Regions from separate parts of the Rathayibacter tritici genome, predicted to be linked through region 1. Evidence: riboswitches for the same ligand, from Rfam matches in the RefSeq annotation. Region 1 holds a riboswitch; the other holds the start of a gene.

Region 1 (8,301 bases):
CGTGGGTCGGCCTCTCATCCAGCGCCAAGGAGGTGGCCACTGACATCGGCCGCATCGTCGGGCTGACGAAGGACCAGTTCCTCCAGGTGATCCTGCTGGCGCAAAACCGCTTCCACGAGTTCCTGCTCGCGAAGAACGACGACCGGCAGCGGCTCCTGCGCACCCTCTTCGCGACCGAACGCTTCGATCTGCTCCGCCGGCGCCTGCTGGAGCAGCGCGATGCGAGCGCCGTGGGGCTGGAGGAGGAGCGAGCGGCCGTGACCGCACTCGCCGACGAGGCCTCCCGGCTCATCGACGACGGTGCAGAACCGCCCACTCCCGATGCGGCCTGGTTCGCCGGGCTGCCGGCCCGTCTCGCCGCCCCGCTCGACGAGGCCCGGTCCGACGCCGCGACCGCCGACGCAGTGCAGGCAGCGGCGAGCACCGCTCTCGACGAGGCCCGTCGCATCGCCCGCGGGCAGGAGCGGCGCCGACTCGCGCTGATCGAGGCGGAGGAGCTGGCGGTCGCCGAGGCGCACGTCGAGCGCCAGCGGGCGGCGATCGAGCGCGCCCGCCGCGCCGACGGAGTGCTGCCGCTGCTCCGTTCGGCCCGCGCCGCCGACGAGAAGGAGCGGGCGGCGCTGCAACAGCGTGAGCTCGCGGCCGAGGCCTACGGCGACTCCGCCGCAGGGCCGGCCGCCGAGACGGCCGAGCACCTCGCCGCCGTGCTGGGCGCGCTGACCGAGGCGCTGGCCGAGGAACGCAGGCTCCCCGAAGCGGAGCGTGCCGCTGAGCGCACCGCCCGCGCCGAGCAGACGGCCGCGAACACCCTGGCCGGTGTGGAGGAGGAGCTGCGCGAGCTGCCCGCTCGAGTGGATGCGCTCGCCGAAGAGGAGGAGTCCCTCGCCGACGAGGCCGCCGCCGTTGCCGCCCGCGCCGAGGAGCTCGCCGCCGTCGAACGGAGGATCGCCGCGGTCCACGAGCGCGACCTCGCCGCCGCGGAGTTGCACCGGTTGCGGACCGCCTACGCCGACGCCGCTCGTGCGCACGGCGAGCGCGCCGCCGAACAGGCCGCCCTCATCGCGCGCCGGTTCGCCGGATTCGCCGGCGAGCTGGCCGAGCGCCTGGAGCCGGGAGCGCCATGCCCGGTCTGCGGCTCGCCGGAGCACCCCCGCCCGGCCGATCACGACGGACCGACGACGGTCGGTACCGCCGACCTGGACCGCGCGCACACCGCGGTCCAGCGCGCTTCCGCCGCCCTCGACTCCGCCCGGGAGCGCGAGGGCATCGCCGCCCTCGCCCTGGCAGCGCTCGACGAGCGAGTCGGCGACGATGCCGACCTGGACTCGCTCCGCTCGGCCGACGAGGAGCGTCTGGCCTCGGCCCGGGCTGCCGCCGCCCGCGTGGCGGAGCTCCGGCACGAGCGCACCCGGCTGCGCTCCAGGATCGACGCCATCACGAGCGACAGGGACGCCGCCAGCATCGAGCATCAGGCCCGTGTCGGCGAGGCCGCCCTCGCCGCCGAGGCGCTGAGGCTGCTACGGGAGCGGGTCGAGATCTCGCGGGACGGAGCGGAGAGCGTCACGGCGCGCGTCGCCGACCTCAGTGCCCAGCGCCGCCGAGCCGTCGCCCTGGTCGAGGCCGAGGAGGCGGCGGGCGCCCGCGCCGAGGCCGCCGCCGTTGCCCGAGCCGAGCTCGCCCAGGTTCTGGCCGAGCGCGGTTTCGCCACGCCTGAGGAGGCCGAGTCCGCCGCACTGGCGAGCGGCGACCGCGCCCGCGCTGAGGCGGCCGTCGCCGAACACGAGCGGCGCCGCAACACCACCGAGGCGACACTCGCCGAGCCCGAGCTCCGCGCACTGCCCAGCACGCCCGCCGACGTCTTCGCCGCGGAGGAGCACTCGCGCGACGCCTCCGCTCGCCGCGACGAGGCGCGAGCTCGACTCTCCGTGCTAGAGCACCGCTCCTCGCGCCTGGCCGAGCTCGCTGCAGTGGCCGCGGGCCGCCTCGGCGCGCTCGACGAACGCCTCCGCCGCCACGAGGAGTTGCGCGCCCTGGCCGAGACCGTCTCGGGCCGCGGGCAGAACACCCGCAGGATGGATCTGGAGGCCTTCGCGCTCGCCGGCAGGCTGGAGGAGATCGTCGCCGCCGCGAACCTCCGCCTCGACGCGATGACCAGTGGCCGCTACGCCCTCGCTCACGACGACTCGCTCGCCTACCGCGGCGCTGCCTCCGGCCTCGGGATCGACGTGCTCGACGCCTTCACCGGCGTCCGGCGGCACCCCGCCTCGCTGTCCGGCGGCGAGACCTTCCTCGCCTCGCTGGCCCTCGCACTCGGCCTGGCCGACGTGGTGACGGCGCAGTCCGGCGGGATCTCGCTCGAGACCATGTTCATCGACGAGGGCTTCGGCTCGCTCGATGCCGAGACGCTGGAGACGGCGCTCGGCACGCTCGACGCGCTGCGCTCCGGCGGCCGCACGATCGGCCTGATCAGCCACGTCGATGCGATGCGCGAGCGGCTGCCGATCGGCCTGCGCGTCGTCGTCGGACCCCGCGGCGACAGCACGATCCTCACCGGCTGAGGCGGCGCCGACGCGGTGGGGCGGGAGCCTCGGTCGGTGCGGCCGCAGAGGCCGATACGGCCAGAGAGGCCGAGGCCGGCGACGCGGCCCGACGACGCGGGCGGGCGTCGCCGCGCCCGCTGCTAGGGTCATCCGCAGTGACACGGGGTGCCCGCCTGGGCTGAGAGAAGACCCGTTGAACCTGATCTAGTTCGTACTAGCGAAGGGATGTCGCGAATGAGTATTCGCACGCCTGTCCACCCGCCCCTCCCCGCCGACACGGCCGCCGACCCGGCGCCCCGTGCGGTGCCCGGCCCGGCGTCCGTCGGTCGCGATCTCGTCGCCCTCCGCGCCGCCGAGCCGCTCGTGCAGTGCATCACGAACGCGGTTGTGACCGGCTTCACCGCGAACAGCCTGCTCGCCCTCGGCGCCAGCGCAGCGATGTGCGATCTGCCCGGCGAGGCGGGCGTCTTCGCGGGTATCGCCTCCGCCGTCCTCGTCAACCTCGGCACGCCCGGAGCGGAGCAGCGCGAGGGCGCGCGGGAGGCGGTCGCCGCGGCCACCCGCGCCGGTACCCCGTGGGTGCTCGATCCCGTCGCCGTCGGCCCGCTGCCCGTGCGCACCGTTCTCGCCGTCGAGCTGCTGGAGGCGCGGCCCGCGATCATCCGCGGCAACGCCTCCGAGATCCTCGCCCTGGCGGGAGCCGGTGCGGGCGGGCGTGGAGTGGACGCGGTCGACACCGCCGAGCAGGCCCTCGACTCCGCCCGAGACCTGGCCCGCCGCACGGGCGGCGTTCTCGCCGTCTCGGGAGCGATCGATCTCGTCACCGACGGCGAGCGCGTCGTCCGGGTCACCGGCGGCCACCCGCTGCTGACCCGGGTGACCGGCGGCGGCTGCGCGCTGGGCGCGGTGATGGCCGCATTCCTCGGCGCAGGGGTCCGCCCGCTCGACGCCGCCGTCAGCGCCTCGGCCGTGTGGGGCCTCGCCGCCGAGCGTGCCGCCGCAACGAGCAGTGGCCCCGGGTCCTTCGCCGTCGGCCTCCTCGACGCCCTCGCGGCCCTCGGGCCGGCCGAGGCCGAGTCGGGCGCGCGGATCGCATGAGCGTCGACCTCTCGCTCCACCTCGTCACCGACACCGCCCAGTGCGGCGCGCGCGGCGTGCCCGCCGTGGTCGCGGCGGCGGTCGCGGGCGGAGTCACGACCGTCCAGATCCGCGATCACGATGCCTCGGCCGCCGAGCTCGTCGCCCTGACCCTCGCGGTCGCCGCTGTTCTCACCGAGCGCACCACGCTGCTGGTCGACGACCGTGTCGACGTGGTCCTCGCCGCCCGCTTCGCTGGTGCCCGCGTGCACGGTGTCCACCTCGGGCAGTCCGACCTCCCCGTCGTCGCCGCGCGCTCACTCCTCGGAGCCGACGCCGTGATCGGCCTCACCGCGAACACTCCCGCGCACCTCGCAGCCGTCCGCGCCCTGCCAGCGGGCACGGTCGACTACCTCGGCGTCGGCGTGATCCGGCCGACCTCGACCAAACCTGACCACCCCGCGCCCCTCGGCATCGACGGATTCGCGGCCCTCGCCACCGCGACGCCACTGCCCTGTGTCGCGATCGGCGGAGTCGGAGCGCAGGACGCGGCTCCGCTCCGGTGTGCCGGTGCAGCGGGACTCGCCGTGGTCTCGGCGGTCTGCACCGCCGCGGACCCCGCGGAGGCCGCCCGCAGCATCCGGGCGGAGTGGGACCGATGACCGCCGGCAGCGCCCCGTCCCGCACCACCGCAGCCTCCGTCGGCACCCCAGAAACCCCCGCCACCCCTGCCAGCCCACTCGCCCCGCGCAGCCCACTCGCCTCGCGCATCCCGCTCCCCCCGCGCATCCCCCGCGTCCTCAGCATCGCCGGCACCGACCCGACCGGCGGCGCGGGCATCCAGGCCGACCTGAAGACCATCGGTGCGCTCGGCGGCTACGGCATGGCCGTTGTCACCGCCCTCGTCGCGCAGAACACGCACGGTGTCCGCTCCGTGCACCTGCCGCCCGCCGCGTTCCTCCGCGAGCAGCTCGACGCGGTGAGCGACGATGTGACGATCGATGCCGTGAAGATCGGGATGCTCGCCACGGCCGAGTACGCCGGAGTCGTCGCGCAGTGGCTCGATGACGTGCGCCCGCCCGTCGTGGTCGTCGATCCGGTGATGGTGGCCAGCAGCGGGCACCGGCTGCTCGCCCCCGAGGCCGAGGAGGCCGTGCACGGCCTGCTCCGTCGGGCCGACCTGGTGACGCCGAACCTCCCCGAGCTGGGCGTGCTCGCCGGAGCCGCCACCGCCTCCGACTGGCCGACCGCGCTCGCGCAGGGCGCCGCCCTCGCGCGCACTCTCGACGCGGCCGTTTTGGTGAAGGGCGGCCACCTCGACGGCCCCGCCACTCCGGACGCGATCCTCACCCCCGACGGCCGGGTGCGCGAAGTACCCGGAGTGCGCGTCGCCACCGCGAACACCCACGGCACCGGCTGCTCGCTCTCCTCTGCGATGGCGACGCTCCTGGCCGGCCGCGGCGCCGGTTCCGACGCGCTGGTCGAGGCGCTGATCGAGGCGAAGGAATGGCTGACCGGCGCCCTGCGCGCCGCCGACGCGCTCGAGGTCGGCTCCGGTCTCGGCCCCGTCGACCACTTCCACCGCCTCCGCCCGCCGACGTTCTGCACGGGTGTCTGGGAGGAGACGAGGGAGCTCCGCGATGAGATCGACACGCTGCCGTTCGTCCGGGCGCTCGGCGACGGCTCGCTGCGCCGGGAGGACTTCGAGTGGTACCTGGAGCAGGACGCGCTCTACCTCACCGAGTACGCGCGGGTGCTGGCCGTGGCGGCACAGCGGGCGCCGACCACCGCCGAGCAGGTCTTCTGGGCCGAGGGCTCGGCATCCGCTCTCGCGACGGAGGCGCAGCTGCACCGCGACCGGCTCGGCAGCAGGGAGGCGCAGCACGCCCCGGTCACTCGCAGCTACGTCGATCATCTGCTCGCGGTCGGTGCCCGCGGTGGCTACGGCGAGATCGTCGCCGCCCTGCTCCCCTGCTTCTGGCTCTACGCCGACGTCGGCTCCCGCCTGGCTGCCGCGGGCCACGCGGAACACCCCTACGCGGACTGGCTGCTCAGCTACGCCGATCCGGTGTTCGAAGCCGCCACCGAGAGGGCGATCGTGATCACTGAGCAGGCAGCCGCAGACGCCACGCCGCGGGAGCGCGCTGCGATGCGAGAAGCGTTCCTGCGCTCGAGCGTCTTCGAGCGGGACTTCTTCGCGGCTCCGCTGGACCGGGCGCTGATCCGCTGATCGCGTCCGGTCCACGCGCCGCTCAGCCGATCGCCTCGCGTAGGACGTGCATGAGGGCGTCCAGCTGCACCGTGTCAGCCGAGGCGATCTCGGCGTCCGCACCGTCGAGCGCGCGGGCGGCGAGGCCCGCCTTGGCATCGATGAGTTCGGCGATCTTCGCGTCGATCGTATGCGCCGCGATGATCCGCCAGGCCGTGACCGGCTCCTCCTGACCGATGCGGTGCACACGGTCGATGGCCTGTGTCTGCTCGGCCGAGGTCCAGGACAGCTCGGCAAGCACCACGTTCGAGGAGGCTTGCAGGTTCACGCCGACGCCCGCCGCGGTGAGTGAGCAGACAGCGACCGAGACGTCGGGGTCCTCGTTGAAGGCGTCGATCTGGGTCTGCCGGAACGCCGCGGTCTGGTCGCCGCGGATGGACACCGAGGCGAGCTCGCGCTTCTCGAAAGTCTCCTCGGCCTGATCCAACACGTCGATGTGTTTGGCGAAGAAGACCACCTTGCCCACCGAGCGGGCCAGCTGTGAGGCGTAATCGGCGGCCAGTGCCGCCTTCGCCTGGCCGATCCGGCGGACCATCGTAAAGACGTTCTCGCCGGTCTTGGCCGACTTCGACTCCTCCAGCTCGCTCTGCGCCACGATGCGGATGAACCGCTCGCGCTCGTCGTCGTCGAGCTCGTGCGTGATCGAGGCGGTGACGGCCCGGAAACGCTGGAGCATCCGCGCTCCGAGCTCACGCTCGGCCTTCTGAATGGAGCGACCGAGGTCGTCGTCGAGTTCGACGGGCAGGTCGACGATCCGCTTCGAGGGCAGATCAGCGGCGACGTCGATCTTTTTGCGTCGGACGATGCCGAGGTCGATGACCGCCTCGCGCGCCTCCGGGTAGAAGCCGGTGTCGGCGGGAGTCAGGCCCGTCTCCTCCAGGCGGCCCAGGAGATCCGGCCCCGGCTTCGTCTCGTCGATCCAGCCGAGGAAGCGCCAGATGGCACGGAAGTCGTCGACGTCGTTGATCAGCGGAGTACCGGTGAGCGCGATCATCAGCGGGTCGTGTCCCGGAGTGGTCTCGCGAATCCTCGAGGCCAGCGCGAGCACGCTCTGCGAGCGCTGCGAGCGGAGGTTTTTGATGAAGTGCGCCTCGTCGACCACCATGCCGCGAAAGCCCAGGCTCCCGAGCCAGCCGATGTGCCGGTCGAGGATGTCGTAGTTGACGATGACCACGTCGGCGAACGCGTCGAGCGTGCCGCCGTCACCGTGGATTACCGTGGCGCGGCGCTGCGGGGTCCAGTGCTCGACCTCGCGCGCCCAGTTCATCTTGACGACGTTCGGCACCACCGCGAGCAACGGGTACGCACCCACGACGGAGGCGGCGAGCAGGCTCTGCGCGGTCTTGCCCAGGCCCGGCTCGTCGGCGAGTAGGAAGCTGCGGTGGCCCTCGCGGGCGCTCTCGATGAAGCGCGCCTGGTGCGGCATCAGCTCGCGCCCACGCGGGGAGACGCGGTCGAGTTTCGGCGGCTCCGGGAGCTCCATGCTCGCGGCCCGTCCGCCCGCGCCGTACTCGAAGGCCTTGAAGAGCGGACCGAGCAGCTCCCAGTCGTCCAGCCGGCGGCGCGGCGCCGGGGCTACGGCCTCCGCGATCGAGAAGTCCGGCGGGAGGAAGGGGTTCGCCAGCTGGCGCGCACGCACCGACGGGGGCACGACCTGGTTCACCGCCACCTCGGCCTTGGGCTCCGGTTCGGTCACGATCACAAGCTCGTCGGGGCTCAGCTCGGCACCCGCCTCCAACAGCCAGTCGCGGCGCAGCTTCTGCGCGGCCGGCGTGACGCCCGCCTCCGATTCGAGCAGCGCGATCAGGCTGGTGTCGCGCGCGGCCGTCTTGGCGAGGATCGTGGCGATACCGTCGAGGCGCTTCATTTCTTCTGCGCGCTGGGCCTCGCTGAGCGAGGTGTCGACCTTGACCCGCTTGCGCTCCTCGCGCATCAGCAGGGCGATCACCAAGAATTTCGTCCGGTTGGTCGGCCCGACCTTGCCGGTCTGGGCCTTCGCCTCCACCTCGCGGACGCGGCGGGCGAGGATCGGAATGATCCCCGCGTTGTCCACACCGCGCGAACGCGATCGGGGTCGGCTCCCGGCGGCGTTCGACGCTCGACGCGTCTGTCCGGACTGACGCTGGCCGCTGCGAGCCATGCTCCTCCTCGATGTGTGACGGGGGCGGAGGAGGGATTCCCGCGCGCTGCCGTCGCCGTGCATCCGCCGGATCGCCTCCGGGGAGACGACGGGCGTCGGTGCATCCGGTGGCTGTCAGGAGCTCCGAGCAACGGGTCTGAGACCCGGTCGCAGCGTCCCCGGCGTGCGGATGCAGAAGAAGTCTACTCCTCGGCGGGCTCTCGGCGGTCCTGCGCCGCGCGGGGAGGCGCGCCCGACGTCACTCCGGGGTCGGGACGCGGATGATCAGCCCGGCG
Region 2 (8,301 bases), 260 kb from region 1:
CGTCGCGGGCGAGTGCGCGCGCCCTCCGCAGCTCGTCGCCCGCTTCGAGCCAGATGACCAGGTCCGCAACGCGCCGCGCGTCGGCGCTGGCCGACCCGCAGCCTTCGAGCACGAGAACATCCTCACGGACGACTCGTCGGCCGGCCGTCGTCCCGGCAGCCCAGTTCCACGGGCGCCAGTGCGCCGCGAGTCCGAGAGCGTGCGGGCGCACGAGCACCCGGGCGCTTTCCTGAGACGCCCGGTCCAGGCCCGACCACCCGGGGTAGAGGTCGTCCATCTGCACGAGAGCGATAGTCGGTGCGCCCGGCGCGAGGCGGATCTGCTCCACCAGTGCGCGCGCGACCGTGGACTTCCCGGAACCGCTCGGCCCGTCCACGAGGACAGTGCGACAGCGTCTCGCGAGGATTGACCGGGAGAGCTGACGCACCGACGCACCGGTCAGGGGAACGCTCCGCTCAGCCATGCAGCACGAAGCTCCACGCTCCGGACACGACGGACACCGTGACGGCCGTCGCCGCGATCGCCAGTGCACCTGCGATCAGCAGCAGGTCTCCCGCTCGCAGCCGCGACTCCCGGGCCCAGGTGCGCGGGACTCCGGAGCCGAACCCCTTCGCCTCCATCGCCGTCGCCAGCCTGCTCCCCCGCCGGATCGCCAGGACGAACAGCGAGAAGCTCCGCGAAGCGAGACCGCGCAGTGCGTGCACGGCCCCTCGGCCGTCGGCGACGCCCCGCGCCCGGCGGGCCATCGAGAGGGTGCGCCAATCGTCGACGAGCAGGCCGACCACTCGCATACCGGCGAGGGCGCCGAGCACGAAGCGCGAGGGCAGCCGAAGGATCTGGGCGAGGCCGTCCGCGAGATCGGTCGGGTCGGTGGTCGCGATCAGGACCACGCTCGGCAGACCAATCGCCAGCACCCGCAGGGTGATGGCTGCACCGAGCGCGACCGAGCCCTCGGTCACCGAGACGATCAGGAACTCTGCGTAGACGGTTCCGCTGTCACGCCCGTAGAGGACGGTGGAGAGCCCGGCCAGCGGGGCGGCGACCCAGACGGGCGCCGTCCGCCGGACGAGCTCGCCTACCCGGAGCCCGGCGAACGGCAGGACCAGCAGCTCGAGCACGAGCGCGGTAGCAGCCGAGACGGCATCGACGGTGAGGATCAGAGCGAGGGCGATCACCAGGCTCGCCAGTAGCTTCGCCACGGGGTTCGCGCGAGCGATCCGACCGCGGGCGGGCAGGGCATCCAGGAGCGTCATCCGGACACCGCTTCGCGTGCGCCGAGGGTGAGGACCGAGTCGGCGAGGGCCGCCACCAGCGCCTCGTCGTGGGTGATGGCGAGCACCGCCACGCCCTCGATGCGCTGCTCGGCGAGAAGGCCGACGAGGACCTCCCAGGTGAGACGGTCCTGCCCGAACGTCGGCTCATCGAGCACGAGCACGGACGGCTTCCGGGTGAGAGCGGACGCGACCGCGAGCCGCCGCTTCTCACCTCCGGACAGAGTGAAGGGGTTCGCGTCGGCCAGGTGAGCGAGTCCGAGACGATCCAGCAACTCCTCCGCGCGCCGGCGCTCCGCCCCGTCCCGGGCGCCGAGGGCGAGCTCGGCGCGCACCCGAGCGGTGAGGAACTGGTGCTCCGGTTCCTGAAAGACCATCGCGATCCGCTCGGCGAGCTGAGCGGAGCTCCAGCGGATCGGATCGGGCCCGGCGCCGGCCCGCAGCGACTCGGAGGCGCTCACGCGCCCCGCGACCGGCGGGAGGAGGCCGGCCAGCGTGAGAGCCAGGGTCGACTTTCCGACGCCGTTGGGCCCGAGCACGGCCGTGACCCGAGCGGAAGCGACGGCGAGGTCGAGCCCGGAGGCGACGACGGTGGCGCCACGGCGCCCGAAGACGGGCCGGCCTATCGAGAGATCGCGTGTGCTGAGCACGGCCGGTGACGCCAGGATGCTGGGGGCTCGGCGCTGGGGATGCTCGCCCGGCAGCCAGACGCCCGAGGCGCGGAGCACCTCGCGCGCCTCACGCAGGACCTCGGCCGGTGCACCGTCGGCGACGACCGCGCCGTCGCGGTCGAGGACCACGATGCGGTCGACCAGATCGACCCAGACATCGACCCGGTGCTCGACCACGATCAGCGTCGCTCCCGTGTGGGCCGCCGTGCGCTCGACTGCCGCTCGCACCTCCCGCACCCCCTCGGGGTCGAGGTTCGCGGTCGGCTCGTCCAGCAGGAGGAGCCGAGGGCGCATCGCGAGAACGCCCGCCAGGGCGAGCCGCTGCTTCTGCCCGCCGGAGAGTGCCGAGGTGGAGTGGCCGAGCGGCACGTCGAGCCCGACGTCCTCCAGTGCCTGCCGCACTCGGGCGGGGATCTCCGCGGGCGGCACACCGAGGTTCTCGCAGGCGAAGGCGACGTCGTCACCGACCCGCGCGAGCACTGCCTGGGTGTCCGGGTCCTGCAGCACGAGGCCGGCGACTCCGCGTCGAGCGAGCGGGGCTGCGCCGTCGATCGCGAGCTCTCCTGCCGCGGCTCCGTCCTCTTCGTCGCCGAGGACCCCAGCCAGCGCGTGCAGAAGCGTGCTCTTGCCCGCTCCGGAGGGGCCGAGCAGCAGCACGCGCTCGCCCGGCTCCAGAGCGAGATCGAGCCCAGAGATGGCGGAACGAGAGCGTCCCGCGTGACGCCAGCTCCAGCCCCGGGCCCGGACGGACGCGCCGCTCATCGGGCGACCGCGCCGGCTCCCTCGACCGTTCGGCCCTCGCGACCGGAGGCGAACCGGTCCAGCGCACCGGAGGCGGCGAGTCCGCGAACTGCGAACCAGGACAGCAGACCGGCCAGGATAACGCCCGACACGATCGAGGACACGACGTACACGCTCATGAAGAGCGCGTCATTCGCGGCGTAGTACGACAGCAGGTCGTTGATCGCGAGGGCGAGGCCCGCGCCGGCGCCGGCGAGCATCGCAACGAGCGGACGGCCGCTGCGGTAGAGGAAGAGCGCGAGGACGATCTCGGCGCCGAGCCCCTGGACCAGGCCGGAGATCAGCACGGTGTACCCCCACTGGGTGCCGATCAGCGCGGAGACCGCCGCGGCGACGAGCTCAGTGAAGAGCGCCGCTCCGGGCTTGCGGATGATCAGGCCGCCCAGGACGCCGGCGAAGAGCCAGCCGCCGCCGAGGAGCCCGCCGAGCCCGGGTAGGAAGTCGAAGGCGAGGCCGAGGACGTTCGTCGCCAGGCCCCAGGCCCAGAAGACGACCCCGCTCGCGACAGCGACGACGCTCGCCACCACGATGTCGACCACCCGCCAGCGCAGGTTCCGCCGAGCTGTGGCGGTGGAGGAGCCGAGGGGCTGCGCGTTCGTGTTCTGCGCGGTCGTTTTCTGCGCGTTCGTTTTCTGCACTGGCGTGCCCTTTCGTGGGAGCGAATGGAGGGCACGGGTTGGAGAAGAGGAGATCGAAACGTTCCTTCGCTGGCATGACCCAGATCAGGTTCGACGGTCGAAGGCTTCTGCCTTCCTCTCAGTCCGGTGCACCGGACTCCCGTGTTCGTCGGTAATCATAGACGTCATGTCCTGGTCGGTGGTCGTCGTTCTCGCCGTGGTGCTGCTCGTGTTGCTGCAGGCTCTGCTCTGGCAGCGCCGTGCGCGGATCCGCCGCGAGCTCCTCAGCTACGGCACCCGAGTGACGGCCAGCGTGGTCGGGCCGGATCCAGCGCGAGGCGACCGCGATTCCGCCCGGGATCTGGGGCGTCTCCTGGTCGTCTACCGCACCGCCGAGGGCGAGGAAAAGCGTGCCCTGAAGTACCCGCAGAAGCGGGGCGACGCCTGGATGGCGGGTGAGCCGGCGGCGGTGATCTACGACCCGAAGCGGCCGGACGACGTCGAACGGCTGATCGTCGGCTTCGGCCGGACGAAGAAGAAGTGGTACCCCGCGCGCCAGCAACGTGCCAGGTGACGGACGACCGCTCCGACTATTTCTTCAGGGCGCGGATGATGCGGGCCAGGGCCTTGCCGGTGACCCAGACGAAGGGGATGCCGACAGCCAGAACCGAGATCACGTTGGGTTGGAACCGCAGGCCCAGGTCGTCCTTGATGTACGCGCCGATCGGGATGACCGTGGCGCCGCCGCCTCCGCCGCCGCCCTCCTGGCCGCCCTCGGATCCGCTGCCTCCGCCGAAGCCGAACCAGCGCAGAGCGACGGGGACGAGCGAGACACCGTCGACGGTGACGGGCTCGCCGTAGATCGTCGAGGTACCCGCGGTAGTGACGGTGTCGGCCAGGGAGACTGCGATGTTGGGCATGGTGCGACGGTACTCCGCGCCTCTCCGCGGCGACAAGCGGCCCGCCGGAGCGTACAGGACTCGCCCATGCATCCTCCGGGACCGGCTGACATGATCGTCTGATGCCCGCTCGCTCCCGCCGCCGCCCTGTGCGCTCGGTTGCGGTCGCGATCGCGAGCCTGGTCCTGGCGGCGTTCCTCGCCCTGCACCGGGTGCTGCCGGATCCGCTCGGCTGGCTGTCGGTGCTGGAAGTCGGGATCCCCTGGACGGGACTGCTCGTCCTGCTGCTCATCGCTGCCGGGGCGACTCTCCGCTCGCGGCGGACGGCGGCCGCCGTCACCGTGCTGGCGATGGTCTACGGCGTGCTGGTCCTGCCTGTCGCGCTGCCCGCGCCGCCGGTTCGCTCCGGGGTGTTCACCGTCATCAGCCAGAACATCAAGACGAGCCAGGACGCGGGTGAACTCGCCGCGTCTCTCGCCGCGCGCGATCCTGACGTGATCACCCTGCAGGAGCTCGACGGGGCAGCCGTGCGCGCCGTCGATGACGAGCTGGCCAACGAGTACCCCTACTCCTTCGTCTCGAGCACCGTCGGCGTCTGGAGCCGCACCGAGCTGACGGCTGAGGAGCCACTCGATCTCGGTCTCGGCTGGAAGCGTGCGCTGGCGGTCGATGTGGACACCCCGGTGGGCGGCACGCGCCTGTTCGTCGTGCACCTGGCATCGTTCCGGCCGGGTGAGCACGCGGAGCGGGACACGATGCTCTCGAACCTCGCCACAGTGCTCCGTGATGATGCGTCGGCGCGGACCCTGGTCATCGGCGACTTCAACACGCCGACCGACGATCATCTGCTCGCGCCCGTGCTCGCCGAGGCGGGACTGGTGCGCACCGGCGGAGTCGGCTTCCCGGCGACCTGGCCGTCGGTTCTGCCGCTGGTCTCGCTCGACCATGCCCTGGCCGACGGCGTTCCGGCCGCGACCCTGGCGGTCCTGCCGCCGAACGGCTCCGACCACCGGCCCATCAGTCTGACGATCGGTTCCGCGTAGCGAGCGTGTCGCTCAGGTCGATCCCCTTCGCCGACTCGGGGGCCCTGGGGGAGAGCAGCGAGGCGGGGCGGACGGCCGCGGAGCCGAAGCGGGCCGCCACACCGTCGACCGCGAGCTCAGCGTCGCGCCAGTCGTCGGAGTCGCTCCACAGCGAGAACGCGACGTCGTCGCCCTCAACAAGCTGCTCGCCGCGCACGCCGATCAGCCGCACGGGGCGGCGGAGCGGATTCGCCGCCTCCAGCAGTGCGGAGGACGCCTCGTAGAGGACCCGGGCGACGTCGGTCGCCTCGACGAGCGTGCGCGACCGGGTGAGGGTGCTGAAGTCGCCGAAGCGGACCTTGACCGCGACCGTGCGGCAGCGCACGCCGGAGCGGCGCATCCGCACCGCGACCTTGTCGCAGAGCCGCAGCAGTTCTCGCCGCACGAGCTCGGGGTCGGCCACATCGTCGGCGAAGGTGATCTCGTGGCCGGCGCTCTTCTCGATCTGACGGGTGTCGACCGGCCGCGGGTCCACGCCGTTCGCCAGGGCGTGCAGGCGGCGCCCGGTGGCCTCGCCGAGCGCCGAGACCAACGAGGTCAGCGGAGTGGAAGCGACGTCGGCCACGGTGCGCAGGCCCCGGCGCACGAGTGCCTCTTCGGTGCTGGCGCCGACCCCCCACAGGGCGCTCACGGGCAGCGGATCGAGGAACTCGCGGACCGCGTCGGCGGGGACGACGAGCAGGCCGTCGGGTTTGGAGCGGCCGGAGGCGAGCTTGGCGACGAACTTGGTACTGGCGATCCCGACGGAGCAGGTCAAACCCAACTCGTCGTGGACCCGGCGGCGGATCTCGGTGCCGATCGCGAACGGTGAGCCGGAGAGGCGGCGGGCACCCGCGACGTCGAGGAATGCCTCGTCGATGCTCAGACGCTCGACCAACGGTGTGAACGAGTCGAAAATCGCCATTACGCGGCGGGAGGCCTCGCGGTAGCGCTCCATGTGCGGCTCGAGGACCACGGCATGCGGGCAGCGGCGGAGGGCGACCGCCATCGGCATCGCGGAGTTGACGCCGTAGCGGCGGGCCTCGTAGGTGGCGGCGGTGACGACCGAGCGCGCGCCGTGGTGGCCGACGATGACCGGTCTTCCCCGCAGATCCGGCCGATCGAGCAGCTCGACGGAGGCGAAGAACGCGTCCATGTCGATGTGCAGGATGCTCGCGCGCGGGTCGTCGAAGGGCTCGGTCGTGACCTGCCGAGCCGTGCCGTCCTGCTTGCTCACACCGTGCCGTCCTGCTTGCTCACACCGTGCCGTCCTGCTCACCTGCACTCCGCCTCATGGTCGCACGCACCACCGACATTGCTGGCACGCCCGGAGCGGACTGCGCGGTCGGGGAAGGACTGCGCGGTCGGGGAAGGACTGCGCGGTCGGGGAATGAGCGCAGACCGCTCGTGGTTGACCCGAGCACCACGACGCTCCGGAGAGACCATGACGCACGAGCAGCCCGACTCCCCCACCGCCACTACGACGAGCACCAGCGCGGAGTTGGCCCGCTGGCTCGATCTGCAGGACCGCGCCCACCGCGCCTTCGAGCTCCGGCTCAGCGCAGTCCAGGACTGGTCCTCCCCCACGCCCGACAGCGAGTGGGATACGCGCGCGCTGGTGTTGCACGTCGTCCGCGAGCAGCAGCGCGCGCACACGCTCCTGTCCGGCGGCGACGAGTCGGCCCTCCGTCTCGAGCCCGTCGCGCCCGACCTGCGGAGCGAGTGGCGCCGCGTGACCGACAGCCTGCGCGCCGTCGCCCAGTCCGTCGATCCGGAGGCCACCGTGCAGCTGGGACGCGACACCGTCAGTGCCGTCGAGCTCCTGCAGGAGCAGACGGCCGACGTGACCGTGCACGCCTGGGACCTCGCCCGTGCGACCAGCAGTGACGAACGACTCGACGACGAACTCGTGGCGGCCGTCTGGGAGCTGTTCGCACCCCAGGAGGCGACTCTGCGAGCCAGCGGGCTCTACGCCGCACCCGTGCCCGTCGGCGCGGCCGCATCGCTGCAGAGCCGCCTGCTCGCGATCACCGGTCGCGACGACCGCCTGGCAGCCTGAGCACGCCGTCAAGGCCTGGGGCGCTCGGAGGAGGCCGCAGCAGGATGAGGGCGACCACGAACCCGGGGCGGCCCGCCCCGACGAGGAGAGGAACATCCATGACCCGTATTGCTGTCATCGGAGCCCACGGCAAGGTGGGGCAGCAGATCCTGCACCTGCTCTACGACGCCGGACATGAGTCGGTCGGAGTGATCCGCAACCCCGATCATGCGGAGGACATCATCCGCCTCGGCGGCGAGCCGCTCGTGCACGACCTCGAGGACACCACAGTCGAGGCTTTCGCCGAGGCGCTCGGCCAGGTTGACGGCATGGTCTTCACCGCCGGCGCGGGGCCCGACTCCGGCCCCGAGCGCAAGCGCACCGTCGACCTGGGGGCGTCCGTGCTCAGCCAGAAGGCCGCCGCGATCATCGGGGTTGCGCACTTCGTGCAGGTCAGCGCCATCGGCGTGGACGAGCCGCTGCCCGAGGACACCGAGGAGGGCTGGAAGGCCTACGTCGAGGCCAAGCGCGACGCCGACGCGGCGCTGCGCGACTCCGGACTCGACTACACGATCCTCCGCCCGGGCGGACTCACCGACGACGAGGGCACCGGCTCGATCACGCTCGGCACCTCCGTCGAGAAGGGCAGCATCCCTCGGGCGGACGTTGCGGCCACCGTGATCGCTGCGCTGGCCCAGCCGACCTCGATCGCCAAGACCTGGGAGATCGTCTCGGGTCCGACGCCGATCGAGGATGCTGTGGCGCAGGGAGTCTGAGCACCGGCACCGCCTTCTAGAGTGGGGCGGGTGAGCACCCACCCGCCCCGCCCCTGGACCCGCAGCTACGCTCCCGGCGTGCCGACGGAGCTCGAGCTCCCGACCGGCTCGCTCGTGGATATTGTCACCGAGTCGGCCGAGCGCTATCCGCAGCACGTCGCGCTCGA

Evidence for each region. Region 1 has a riboswitch for thiamine pyrophosphate ahead of thiM (hydroxyethylthiazole kinase). Riboswitches for the same ligand answer to the same signal wherever they lie in the genome.
Region 2: linked by a shared signal. The riboswitch ahead of A6122_RS07530 (ECF transporter S component) and the one ahead of thiM (hydroxyethylthiazole kinase) in region 1 are both predicted to bind thiamine pyrophosphate.

Annotation. Positions count from the first base shown of each region.
Region 1 is NZ_CP015515.1:1,911,826-1,920,126, forward strand. It holds gene A6122_RS08740 (AAA family ATPase) at 1-2,558, shown strand, start outside; TPP riboswitch at 2,692-2,783, shown strand; gene thiM (hydroxyethylthiazole kinase) at 2,775-3,638, shown strand; gene thiE (thiamine phosphate synthase) at 3,635-4,279, shown strand; gene thiD (bifunctional hydroxymethylpyrimidine kinase/phosphomethylpyrimidine kinase) at 4,276-5,847, shown strand; gene A6122_RS08760 (DEAD/DEAH box helicase) at 5,870-8,026, opposite strand; gene A6122_RS08765 (DUF6804 family protein) at 8,265-8,301, opposite strand, start outside.
Region 2 is NZ_CP015515.1:1,651,081-1,659,381, forward strand. It holds gene A6122_RS07515 (AAA family ATPase) at 1-376, opposite strand, end outside; gene A6122_RS07520 (energy-coupling factor transporter transmembrane component T family protein) at 456-1,253, opposite strand; gene A6122_RS07525 (ABC transporter ATP-binding protein) at 1,250-2,704, opposite strand; gene A6122_RS07530 (ECF transporter S component) at 2,701-3,381, opposite strand; TPP riboswitch at 3,426-3,533, opposite strand; gene A6122_RS07535 (DUF3592 domain-containing protein) at 3,548-3,934, shown strand; gene A6122_RS07540 (hypothetical protein) at 3,951-4,280, opposite strand; gene A6122_RS07545 (endonuclease/exonuclease/phosphatase family protein) at 4,382-5,302, shown strand; gene dinB (DNA polymerase IV) at 5,277-6,557, opposite strand; gene A6122_RS07555 (TIGR03086 family metal-binding protein) at 6,765-7,379, shown strand; gene A6122_RS07560 (SDR family oxidoreductase) at 7,478-8,134, shown strand; gene A6122_RS07565 (long-chain-fatty-acid--CoA ligase) at 8,165-8,301, shown strand, end outside.